Regions from separate parts of the Priestia sp. P5 genome, predicted to be linked through region 2. Evidence: riboswitches for the same ligand, from Rfam matches in the RefSeq annotation. Region 2 holds a riboswitch; each other region holds the start of a gene.
What was found. A riboswitch is a leader RNA that binds a small molecule or an ion and turns the genes downstream of it on or off. The one in region 2 is predicted to bind S-adenosylmethionine.
Positions count from the first base shown of each region.

Region 1: it holds a riboswitch for S-adenosylmethionine, as region 2 does, so the genes downstream of both, MMB69_RS05595 (sulfite oxidase-like oxidoreductase) here and MMB69_RS20340 (bifunctional homocysteine S-methyltransferase/methylenetetrahydrofolate reductase) in region 2, are expected to answer to the same signal.
Region 3: it holds a riboswitch for S-adenosylmethionine, as region 2 does, so the genes downstream of both, MMB69_RS21560 (phosphoadenylyl-sulfate reductase) here and MMB69_RS20340 (bifunctional homocysteine S-methyltransferase/methylenetetrahydrofolate reductase) in region 2, are expected to answer to the same signal.

Region 1 covers NZ_JAKWFJ010000001.1:1,081,713-1,085,925, forward strand. The annotation lists gene MMB69_RS05585 (putative polysaccharide biosynthesis protein) at 1-857, shown strand, start outside; gene MMB69_RS05590 (hypothetical protein) at 871-1,239, shown strand; SAM riboswitch class I at 1,384-1,490, shown strand; gene MMB69_RS05595 (sulfite oxidase-like oxidoreductase) at 1,566-2,228, shown strand; gene MMB69_RS05600 (MogA/MoaB family molybdenum cofactor biosynthesis protein) at 2,262-2,774, opposite strand; gene moaC (cyclic pyranopterin monophosphate synthase MoaC) at 2,787-3,275, opposite strand; gene MMB69_RS05610 (molybdopterin molybdotransferase MoeA) at 3,390-4,213, shown strand, end outside.
Region 2 covers NZ_JAKWFJ010000002.1:704,029-708,241, forward strand. The annotation lists gene metH (methionine synthase) at 1-171, opposite strand, end outside; gene MMB69_RS20340 (bifunctional homocysteine S-methyltransferase/methylenetetrahydrofolate reductase) at 172-2,010, opposite strand; SAM riboswitch class I at 2,118-2,224, opposite strand; gene MMB69_RS20345 (YkvI family membrane protein) at 2,568-3,602, shown strand; FMN riboswitch at 3,710-3,860, shown strand; gene ribE (riboflavin synthase) at 4,139-4,213, shown strand, end outside.
Region 3 covers NZ_JAKWFJ010000003.1:6,551-10,763, forward strand. The annotation lists gene sat (sulfate adenylyltransferase) at 1-766, opposite strand, end outside; gene MMB69_RS21555 (inorganic phosphate transporter) at 819-1,898, opposite strand; gene MMB69_RS21560 (phosphoadenylyl-sulfate reductase) at 1,918-2,631, opposite strand; SAM riboswitch class I at 2,886-2,988, opposite strand; gene cdaS (sporulation-specific diadenylate cyclase CdaS) at 3,302-3,928, shown strand; gene MMB69_RS21570 (VOC family protein) at 4,026-4,213, shown strand, end outside.

The sequences.
Region 1 (4,213 bases), on a different contig from region 2:
TTGTATTAGTTGGTTTAGCTATTCCTATCTATCAAAATATTGATACGTTTACGATTAACATGCTTTTTCAATCAATAGGATATGGACAAGCTAAGGCTGAAACGATTAACTCCGTCATTGGATTAGCGCAAATTTTGGTGATGGTGCCGGTATCGTTAGCGACTGCCTTCAGCATGTCGCTAATTCCGGGCATTACATCTTCTTTTGTGCAAAGAAATTTACGGGAAGTAAAAGGAAAGATTACAAAAACGCTGCAGCTGCTGTTGTTTTTTACTCTTCCTGCTGCGGTAGGGCTTTGTTTATTGGGTAAGCCGGTATATATGATGATTTTTGGAGCGAAAAACAGTCCTGAAATCGGTGGAGTTGTTTTACAATGGTATGCGCCTGCTGCGATTCTTTTTGCTCTTTTTACCGTAACAGCCGCCATTCTCCAAGGAATTAATCAACAAAAGAAGCTAATTTTAGGCTTGGGCTTAGGAATTGTTGTGAAGATAGTATTAAACGTACTGTTGGTTTCAAGCTTAAAAGAAATTGGACCGGTTGTCGCGACTTACGGAGGGTATGGTGTATCGGTTATATATAACTTCTATTTAATTGAAAAATCTATTTCTTACCGAGTTCAATCACTGGGACAAGCTGCGTTGACACCTGTTTTATTAGTAAGTGTGATGTCAGCCGCTGTGATTATCGGCAATTATACTTCTCACTATTTTTTAGAAAATAAGCTGTCTGCATCTTCACTTGCGATTAGCACATCTTGTATTTCAATTGCTTTAGGTGCTGTCGTGTATCTAGGACTTGGCGTCAAAACAAGTTTAGGGCAATCTGTTGTATTAAATAGAAGAAAAAGAATGTAAGGGAGAGAAAGAAGTGTCAAAACGATTCTTACTAACCGTAGCCGCTGGAGGAGGTATCATAATCTTCGGCGCGCTGGTGCTACTAAACTGGGAAAAGATGTTTGGAGACTACCGTCCCATTCAAACGGCAAAAGCCGTATTCAAATTAGAAGTGGGAAGTCAAGATGTAGAAGAGACTACGGATTCAGATGATGCTCTTCACTATATGGTGAAAAAAGGACATTTAGATGAATATATTCATATGATGAACGAAAAAGGCTATGTGTTAAAAGAAAAAGATATTGATCATAACCGACTTGTTTTTAACGATGGACAAGAGGATGAGCAAATTTACTACAAGCGCTTTGCTAGGAAGTATACGATGATTGATGGAGAAGGGTAAAGGCTTTATATGGTATTTTAGTAGACTAAAACCTTATAACCCTATCTGTTTTTAAAGTTTTTTGGCGAAAAAGAAAAATAATATTGACAATTATGACAAAAAGCTTAATACTGACTTTATTACATAAAACAAATACAATTTGTTTCCTTATCAAGAGAGGTGGAGGGACTGGCCCTGTGAAACCCGGCAACCGCTGTCTATGACAGAATGGTGCCAAATCCTTAAGAGTGTATCGCTCTTAGAGATAAGGAAGAAGCTGAAACAAAGCTCTTCCTTATTTATTTAAGGAAGGGCTTTTTATGTACAAAAAACAACGAGGTGATTATTTGAACAAAGCAGACCGTATTAAACGAATGAAAACACCAGAAATTGATCCAAAGTATGAAGGACGAGTGCCTCCGGGGCAAGTAGTGACAGAGCGCTTTCCTATTTTGCATGAAGGCGACGTGCCGGAGTATAACTTAGAGGAGTGGACGCTTCGCGTGTTTGGGTTGGTAGACAAAGAAGTGACGCTTTCGTATCAAGATATATTGAACATGCCGCAAACAACGGTGAAATGTGATATTCACTGCGTAACGAGATGGACAAGACTTGATAATGAATTTACGGGCGTGCTGTTTACAGACTTTTTAAAAGCAGTTGGCGTGGAGTTGAAAAGTAAATACATCATGCTGCACGGAGATAATGACTATACGTCAAATATTGAAGTAAAAGATTTACTGAGAGCCGATATTCTTCTCGCTCATTCCTTTAACGGAGAGCCGCTTACAGCTAAGCACGGATATCCGCTGCGATTGGTTGTTCCGCATTTGTACTTTTGGAAAAGTGTTAAATGGCTTCGAGGCTTTGAAGCTATTGATGAAAATCATCCTGGCTTTTGGGAGCAAAACGGCTTTCATCTTAGAGGAGATCCGTTTAAAGAAGAGCGTTTTTCTGGAGAAGATTTAGGCATTCCAGAAGATGAGTGGGTACATAAAGACTATGATTAATAAAAATGCCTATGCACGCGCATAGGCATTTTGTCAGCGCTGGCGGTTTAATTCCCACACAACGTGGCGAAGTTCAGGCAAAATCAGTTTGGTCATAGCTAGACGAACAGCACCGCTTGATCCTGGTGTAGAAAAAACGGCTTTTTCGTTAATCGTCCCGGCAATTGCCCGGCTCATAATCGCTGCGCTGCCAATGTCTTCGGTGTAGCTCAGCATGCGAAACAGCTCGCCAAACCCAACGATTTCTTTATGAATCAGCGCTTGAACGGCTTCAATCGTAACGTCTCGTTTTGTAATGCCAGTCCCGCCGTTTGTGAGAACAACGTCAATGTCCTCATCACTGCATCCGGCAAGTATCGCTTGTTGAATCGACGTTTGGTCGTCTTTTACAATTTCATAGGAAGCGACTTGCATGTCATGTTCTTTCAGAAGTTGGATCATCAGCGCACCGCTTTTATCGGTTTCTTTTGTACGTGTGTCGGATACCGTAATGACTTTGCAGCGAACGGGCTGAGTTGCTTTAGATTTATGTTCATGTACGCTCATTATGTACCTCCTTTACGCTTCCGTACGCTTGTAGTCACCGTTTTTGCCGCCTGATTTTTCAAGCAGATACGTTTCGCCGATAATCATGCCTTTATCAATGGCTTTGCACATATCATAAACGGTTAGAGCGCAGGCAGAAGCGGCTGTTAAAGCTTCCATTTCAACGCCCGTTGAGCCTTCCGTTTTAACAGTTGCTTCTATTAATAAACGGTATTGATCATTGCTTGTATCCCAGTCAAATGAAAGGTTTACGCCTTTTAATAAAAGGGGGTGACACATCGGAATAATGTCAGACGTGCGTTTTGCAGCCATGATTCCCGCTACTTGTGCGACAGCAAGCACGTCGCCTTTTCCGATCTTATGTTCTACAATGGCTTCGTGAATTCCTTTGTTAACAAGTATGCTTGAACGAGCGGTTGCAGCGCGGCGAGTGATAGATTTTTCGCTAATATCGACCATGTTGGCACGGCCTTGGTCATTAAAATGTGTAAAAGAAGACATCGGTGTTTTCATCCTTTTTCAGTAAATTTTGTTGTATGATAGAAATAGTGAGATATGCTATGATTTTACACCATAGCGCAAAAAGTGAACAGACATAAAGGAAGTGAAGAATGTATGTTAGAAAGCAGAACACCTATTTCAATTCCTGAAGCAATTGAAAAAGTCATGACATATAAAAGAAAAGGCAGCATCGAACGCGTATCGATCACCGAAAGCTACGGACGCTATTTAGGAGAAGATATTGTCGCCGACCAAAACGTGCCTCATTTTAATAAATCGCTTTATGACGGCTTTGCAGTTCGAGCGCAAGACTGCATAGAAGTCTCAATTGAACATCCTGTAGAGTTCGAAGTTGTAGGTGAAATCGGCGCTGGCTCTGTTTTTGAAGAAGAACTAAAGCCGTTTCAAGCAGTGCGTATTATGACAGGAGCACAAGTGCCTCATTCATGTGATGCGGTTGTGATGCTTGAAGTAACGAAGTCGTATGAAAAAGAAGGCAAAACGTATATGGCGTTAAGCCGGCCTGCTTCAAAGTGGGAACACATTGCATTAAAAGGAGAAGAAACAAAAAAAGGAGACGTGCTCGTTTCAAAAGGAACGCGCATCAATCCGGGCGTCACCGCTTTTTTAGCTACGTTTGGCTATGCGGATGTAGCCGTGGTGAAGCAGCCAGTGGTTGGCGTGTTAACAACAGGAAGCGAACTGCTTGATGTGAACGAGCCGCTAGAACCAGGGAAAATCCGCAACAGCAACTCCTATATGGCACTTGCACAAATCGTAAGAAGCGGGGGAATTCCGAAATATTTAGGGAAGCTTGAAGATGATTTTGACCGCTGCTATGAAGCGGTAGAAAAAGCGCTTGAAGAAGTGGATATTTTACTGACAACCGGCGGAGTATCCGTTGGCGACTATGATTATTTACCGGCTATTTATGAAAA
Region 2 (4,213 bases):
AATGCGCTGAATGACATGAGGCGCTGTTCGAGTCAAATATTCGTTGCAGCCTTCATATTCTTCGCCGCCAAAATCTTCAGCGGTTAAATCAGCGTCTTGAATCATCGTTCCCATTGCTCCATCGATGACGAGTATTCGCTTCTTTAGTTGTTGTTCGATAAGTGAGCTCATTTATATCTTCCTTTCTGATGTAACAAGTTGCTTGTCATGAATATAGCGTGTTAGAATTTCGGTCATTTCATAGCGCATAAACGGCGTAATTAAGTAAATACCGTCAAATAGCTCATATGCTGTATCAATTAAGTTTTTTGCAATCGCAAGGCCTTCGACTTCACCGCGAAGCCGGTCATTTCCCGTTGCGTCCATGCGTTCTAGAATATCTTCTGATAATTTAATTCCAGGTACTTCATGGTGAATAAATCGAGCATTTCTTGCGCTTGTTAACGGCATGATCCCGATGTATACCGGCGTTGTTAAATGTTTGGTTGCTTCATATACCTCTTCAATTTGCTTAGTTGAATAGAGAGGCTGAGTAATAAAATAGTGAGCCCCGCAGTCGATTTTCTTTTCCAAACGCTGAACGGCTCGGTCTAAGTGACGCACGTTTGGGTTAAAGGCAGCTGCAATGGAAAAATTGGTTTTTTGACCAAGCGGTTTGCCGGAATAAGATAGTCCTTCATTAAACTGAGCGATTAAACTAATCAAGTCAAATGAAGATAAATCGTAGACTGAAGTGGCGCCAGGGAAATCGCCAACTTTTGACGGATCACCAGTAATTGCAAGTACTTGATTCATTCCTAGCGTATGAAGTCCCATTAAATGAGATTGAAGTCCAATTAAATTTCGATCGCGACAGGTAATATGAATAAGCGGTCGTGCTTTTGTTTCTTGCTGCATCAGTGTTGCCATTGCCAAGTTGCTGATGCGAGGTGAGGCAAGAGAATTATCAGCTAATGTAATAGCATCTACGCCGACTTTATCAAGTGCTTTTGCGCCTTCTAAAAATTTCGTCGGACCAAGCTGTTTGGGCGGATCTAGCTCGACGATAACCGAGCGGCGCTTCTTTACAATTTCATGCATATGAGGTTTATCCTGCTGCTCACGCTCTTGAACCGTAACGGCAGGTCTCATTTTAACGACTTTACTTGTAATCGGAGGCAGGTCTTTTAAGGCAGATGACATTGCGCGTACGTGGGCTGGTGTTGTACCGCAGCATCCTCCAATCAAGCGAACCCCTTGTTCGCGGAATAAACGTGCGCTTTCTACAAAGTAGTCTTCATTCGTTTCATATTCGAGCTTTCCTTCTACATACGCCGGAAGGCTGGCATTAGGGTAAGCAGATAAGAAAGCCCGATCAGGAAGCGGTACTTCTTCAAGAGACTGAATCATATGATAAGGACCTAAACGGCAGTTTAGCCCGACAACATCTGCTCCCAAGTCTTCTAGTTCTTTTAATGCATCTGCTAAAGGACGCCCATCTTGCAGTACGCCAATATCATGCAGGGAAACGTGGGTAATAATAGGCTTATCCGTTTCTTTTCTTGCCAGTGTAAGAACGGTCTTTAATTCTTCGAAATCATAGTATGTTTCAAATAAAAGGCCATCCACGCCTTCATTTAAAAGCCAAAACATTTGTTCACGAATGCTTCGCTTAACTTCTTCTAAACTAATAGCGTTTTTTTGGAAAGAACGAATTCCGCCGAGTGTACCAACCACGTAAGCCTGATCTTTTGCAGCTTGTTTCGCTAATTTTACACCAGCAACATTGATGTCTTTGACTGAATCTTCTAATCCATAACGGGCAAGTTTTTGATAATTAGCAGCGTACGTATTTGTTTGAATAACGTTTGCACCAGCTTCTACATAGGCTCTGTGAATACGAGAAACCTCTTCTGGTTTGGTGATGTTTAGTTCTTCAAAACAGCTGTCAATACCGTGTGAGTAAAGGAGGGTACCAGTGGCACCATCCCCAATTAAAATTTTAGACTTTAAATCTTCAAGTAACCCCATGTCAAAACCTCCTTAAATTGTTCCGCTTCTATTTCACGAGTGATTCGTTTTATGCAATATGCCGATAAAATAGAAAAAGTCTTCTTAAGAAGAAGACTTTTTTCGCCTTCTTATCTTCCAAGCAATAAATTGCTTGCTGGATTTAGCACCATGTCTCTAACGACTGGTTGCTGAGGTTTCAAAGGGCCAGTCCCTCCACCTCTCATGATAAGAATCAATTGTATATAATTGAAACATATTTTTTTAAATAGAAAGAATACTTATTTAATAATTTATCTGATTTTTAGAAATTATACAACAGTAAATTATGAATTTCCAGCAAATATTGAGGAAAATTTAAAAGGTAAAGGGAAAATATCCGTATATTTTGTTTAAAAATGACTGTTATGTTAGGGGTTAAGGAGTTTTTTTTAAGAAATACAAAAAGAAAATGAAAAATAAAAAATAAACGAAAAGGCACAAGCGCTGGGTATGCGTAGATTTACACGTAAAAAGGCTCGTCTTTTTTTAATCATTTCTACATATAGTGAACTATGAAGGGTAGAAGGGTGATGGGCATGAAAAGGTGGAAACTCACGCTGCAGGTTGCTGCTACGTATGTAGGAACCGTTGTAGGAGCCGGTTTTGCAACAGGCAAGGAAATTGTTCAATTTTTTACACAGTACGGAGAACTTGGAATGGTCGGAATTTTGGTCAGCGGCTTGTTTTTTATTTGGCTAGGTTCAAAAATGATGCTGCTTTCGCACGCAATTGGGGCTTCTTCTTATCAGCAGCTTAATACATATTTATTTGGTGATGTGCTTGGAAAAGTGGTAAACGGTGTAATGATTGTCATTTTATTTGGAGTAACTTCAGTCATGCTAGCGAGTACGGGGGCAATAGGAAAAGAACAGTTTGGGCTGTGGCCTCCTGTTGGGATGATTTTTACAATTGTTTTAACTTATATATTTATCGCAAGAGGAATTAACGGTATTTTAATGGTTAATTCTCTTGTTGTGCCGATGATGCTTTCATTTGCTTTTATCATCTTTGTGCCAAATATCAGCTATTTCTCACTGATTCAAACGAAGCCGGATTTAACGCTCGTCACGCAGTGGAAGTGGGCGGTTAGTCCCTTTTTATATATTTCCCTAAATCTAGCTTTGGCTCAGGCCGTTTTGGTTCCATTAGGAAGCTCCGTGAAAGATAGGAGCGTGATTAAAAAAGGGGCCGTAATAGGAGGATGTGTACTTACGTTTATGCTTGTTTCTACTCATCTTGCCCTTTCCAATTTGCCTTATTCATTTCAACTTGATATTCCTATGAGTGCCGTTGTTAAAAATATCTCAGCGTGGGTGAATGTTTTATTTACGGTAGTTGTGTTAGGCGAGATTTTTACTACATTGATTGGAAATGTATTTGGAATCGCTAAGCAGCTTCAGTCATTTCTTCCCCTGAATGATAAGCAAGCTTTTGCGTTTATTATCTTGGCATGCTTTATTATTGGGCAATTTGGATATGCACAGCTTCTTGAGTTTTTGTATCCGATATTTGGCTATATTGGACTAGCTTTTGTATGGATGCTATGTATTAAAAAAGAAAAAATAAGCTAAAAGCTAGATTTTAAAGAATAGATGTGAAAAAACGAAGTTAAATGATGTGACAAGTCGATTTTACTTTGCTATAATGTAAAACAAATAAGACTCTAGTAGTCGAATATATTATCCTTCGGGGTCGGGTGTAAGTCCCAACCGGCGGTGATAAAGCATATGCTTTTAAGCCCGTGACCCGTTTTCATACGATGTATGTTAGCGGTGGATCTAGTTAAAATCTAGAGCCGACAGTAAAAGTCTGGATGGGAGAAGGATCAGGAAGCACAGTTGTTTTTTTGTGTTGTATTAATAAGGGACAGGTTTGCCTTTTTTAAAGCTACCCTTGTTTTTGTACACAAAATATAACTGTTTATTTCGTATACAATTAGCGGAATTTTGCATAGATAAAACTGATTCAGCTCAGCCGACCCCTTGGACGTTTGTTCAAGGGGCTTTTTTATTTTCAGTGGTTGGGGGAAAGATAAATATGAAAAAAAAGCAGCTGCTGTTTCAAAACGGCATAAGAAGTTGGAATAGCGCCAAAGCAGGTGAAGAAAATGTTCACAGGTATTATTGAAGAAATTGGAAAAATAAAACGTATTCAAAAGGCTACAGAAGCAATTGTTCTTACG
Region 3 (4,213 bases), on a different contig from region 2:
GCATCGCAGCAGGGAAAACTGCTAAAGCTACACGATCGCTAGGATAATAGTTCTCTAAAAGTACTTCATAACTTTCCATACGGATATCTGCTGGGATATCATCTGACTTTGTTTCTCCTACAAGAGGATTTAAGAACAGGCCGTCTACAATTTCTAATGCCGTTTTTTGAATATATTCGTGCGCACGGTGAACAGGGTTACGAGTTTGGAATCCAACAACCGTTTTCCAACCGCGTTCTTCGAATGCTGCTCTTGTTTCAGTTGGATCTAGGTAATACTTTTCAAAACGCGTTTTAGGTGTACGTTCTACTAGTACGATTGGACCTGCTACGTATACATTTGGGCGTTCCATCATTTTTTTCACGCCAGGATGAGCAAGTTCTGCTGTGCGGTACACATTTTCCGCTTCTTTTTCTTTATTTGGCGTATATACTTCAGAAACTTCTAAAACACCATACGTTACGCCGTTTTGAACAAGCTTTACTTTGTCGCCAATGTTTAATTCTTTAGCTTGCTCTTCTGTTACAGGAAGAGTGATAGGAATACTCCATACTGTTCCATCTGCTAAACGCATATTTTCAACAACTGATTGATAATCTTTTTCTCCTAAAAATCCTGTAATTGGGCTGTAAGCACCAATTCCAATTAGTTCTAAATCACTTAAAGCCATGTTATCTACTTCGATTTCTTTTGTTAGTGACGTGTAGTCATATGTTGGTTGATATAAATTAATTAATTCTCCACCGTGTGCTTGAATTGTTGTCATTTTGTAAAATCCTCCTTAAATAATTAACACAATATAATAAAAAGCACTTGAATCACGCAGTCATTTTTTCTTTTTCCGACTGCAAGCTTGCTCTTTTTCTTCTAGTCGTTCTAGCTAAGCTTAGAACACCTGCTGTGGCAATGCAGCCGCTAGCTAGCACCACAAATGAATATAAGTCGCTTTCAAGTACTAATTTCACAAGAACATATGAGATTACGAGTGAAAATACGGGGGATACCATCCAAACCTTTAACATTTGAATGACCACTTCACGCTGTTCTTTCGTGAATCCCGTTTTCGCTGCTCCTATTCCAATAATAGAAGACGTAGTGACCTGTGTAAGCGGTACTGGCAAACCAAAAAGTGAAGCTGCTGTAACAAGAGAAGCACCAGTACCCGAGATAATGCACCCTTCTCCTACAGAATAGCGAGTAATTTTTTTCCCGTTTGTTTCAATAACTCTGCTTCCTAGTAAAAGGGCTCCAAGCGCCACAGCCAATCCTCCTGCTATGACACCCGTTGTGGCATCCATTAATCCAGCTCCTACTAGAGGACCGACAGCATTTGCCACGTTATTCATTCCAGCTGAGAAGGCTTCAAAGAATCCCGTGGCTATAACTAAAATCGTTAAAACTCTTTTCCATTTTCCCTCTACTTCTTTTTTATGCGCTCTGCGTTTTATCACTTTTCCAATCAAAAAAGCAATGACAAATGAAACCAGTGGAACAATAATCCAAAAAGACATGATAACTAAAAGTTTTTCCACATACAGAGATTGATAAGCTACTCCTACTCCAACAACTGAACCAACCGTTACTTCACTTGTTGATAGAGGGATACCAATTAAATTCGCGAAAAAGAGTGACAGCGTTGCAGCAGCCAGAATGATAATAACTAATTCTACTGACAGCAATTTTTCAGGTATGATACCTGAACTGATGGTTTTTACCACCTCGCCGCCCCCGATAATGGCTCCGAGCACAATACCTACAGCACAGATGAACAGGGCTACTCTTCGCTTTTTAATCGCACCGGAGCCGTATGAAACGCCCATAGCTGCTGCTGCACCGCTTGCCCCAATATTCATTGCAAAAAAAAGCGCAATGATAAAGGCAACATATAAAAGCATCATTTATTCAGCTCTTTCGTATTTAAGATTCGTGTAATCCGCATTCAACTTTTTGTGTACCTGCCCATCTTCCTGAACGTAAATCGTCTACATTGTAGGCAGGTGCGGTACAGGGCTCACAGCCGATGCTTGGGTAGCCTTGATCATGAAGTTTGTTATATGGTAAATCATGCTTATACACATAGCGCCAAACTTCTTTCCAAGACCAATGAATTAACGGGCAGACTTTCACTTTCTTGAATTTCTCATCTTTATTAAAATAATTCGTGTTGGCACGAGATTCAGACTGCTCGCGTCTCAAACCAGAAATCCACGCATCATAAGGAGCGAGAGATTCCCTTAACGGGATGATTTTTCGAATTTGACAGCATAAGTTAGGCTGACTCTTCCAAAGCTCATCTCCATGTTTCTCAGCTTGTTCTGCAAGCGTTAAATCCGGTTTTTTCATATGAATACGCAAATCAGGAAAGCGTTCTTTAATTGCATCAATTACTTCATATGTTTCTTTAAAATGAACGCCCGTATCTAAAAAGACAATTTCAGCATCTTTTTTCACTTTTGAAATTAAATCAATTAACACGATCCCTTCAATACCAAAGCTTGATGCATAAATAATTGAATCTCCGTAGGTATCATACGCCCACTGCAATGCTGAAAGGGCTCCTTTTGTTTCGTCTTCACTGTCGAACTCTGGAAATGTATCACTCCAGTTTTCGTACGTATATAAGTCTGCCATTTTCTTCACTCCAATTCTTAGTTATCCGCGTTATCCAATAAAAAAAGACGGTTTTACCCACTAGAATTGGATAAAACCGCCTCTAGTGTGTCTAGTCAGCGAAACTATTTAATTCTTACTTTGCTTCCACGTGCTCAAAGATTTGTTTTAAGTCGGGGGTTACAGTCATTAATGTCCTTCCTTAAATTATCGCTTGCGCTATATCAAAATAAAAAGTCTTCCATATTGAAAGACTGGGTAGGCAATAAATTTTCACCTTATCTTTCAAAATGATACACACTTTGCTGGAATTAGCACCTTGCTAAGCAGGTTGCCGGGGTTCAGCGGGCCAGATCCCTCCACCACTCTTGATAAGCATTTTTTAAAAATTTTAGCATATTTAGAATATTTGTCAACATTAAAAATCATATATCCGATAAGAAAACTATACTTTAAATTCACAGAAATATCTATACTTTTATTTAAAACAACATATGTAAATTTAAACCAAATGTGAACATACCAGTTTATAAAACGCTTTCTTTTTTCTCCAACTTTTTATATTCTCTTGCTAAATAAAACACAAAACCTCCCTATAAAATTAATAAGGGATTTATAAGCTTTACGGATAATTCACCCACATTAGCACACATTACAGATAACACTGACTGACAGATAGGAGCTATATAAGATGGAGAGACAACCCTTTCAATTAGACGATACAATTAAAAATAATGTGCGAACATATTTACAGCAAATTTCAACTGAAGCCTCTAATTTAATTAAACATTTAGACACGAGTGATCATTGTATCCTATGTGATTTTGAGGAGATGAGAAGGTTATTTCAAGATGTTCAAGCTACGGCCGCCTCTTATTACTTGCGTCATTACTTATCGCCTTATACATTTGAATATGCTGCTCTGTCCTTAGCTATTCATAACCTTTCTGAGAAACGTCACGGCGCTTTAATTGTCATTGAACGGGAACAAAATGTAGACCCTCTTATTCAAAAAGGAATGCCTATTCAAGCTCCTGTCAGCGCTACGCTAGTTGAAACACTGTTCTATCCAGGGACACCCTTACATGACGGAGCCGTCCTAATTAGAAATAATCAGCTTATCTCAGCTGCTAATGTTTTACCTCTCTCGTCTATTATTTCAACGACCAAAAAATTGGGAACACGTCACCGTGCAGCCATTGGAATGTCGGAAAAATCGGATGCATTAATTTTAGTTGTATCTGAAGAAACAGGCAAAATTTCGTTTGCTCTTGATGGAAGCCTCTACCCTATTCACTCCAGCAAAAATATGATTTAAGAGCCCTTTCCTGATAAGCAGCCCTATCTTGACTTCTATATCCTTTCTCTTTAATATATTTCATAGTTTTTACATACTATAGATACGGGTGATGCATATGACAATTTTAAAATTTGAACATGTAGGCGTTCAAGTAAAGGATATAGAAGAATCTATTGAGTTCTATACGCAAAAAGTGGGATTAGAGCTCATCGAAACACTACCACATACCGATCCATCTTTGAAGCTAGCTTTTCTAGGTTTAGAAGGCAATGTAATCGTAGAGTTAATTCAAGGGTATAACTC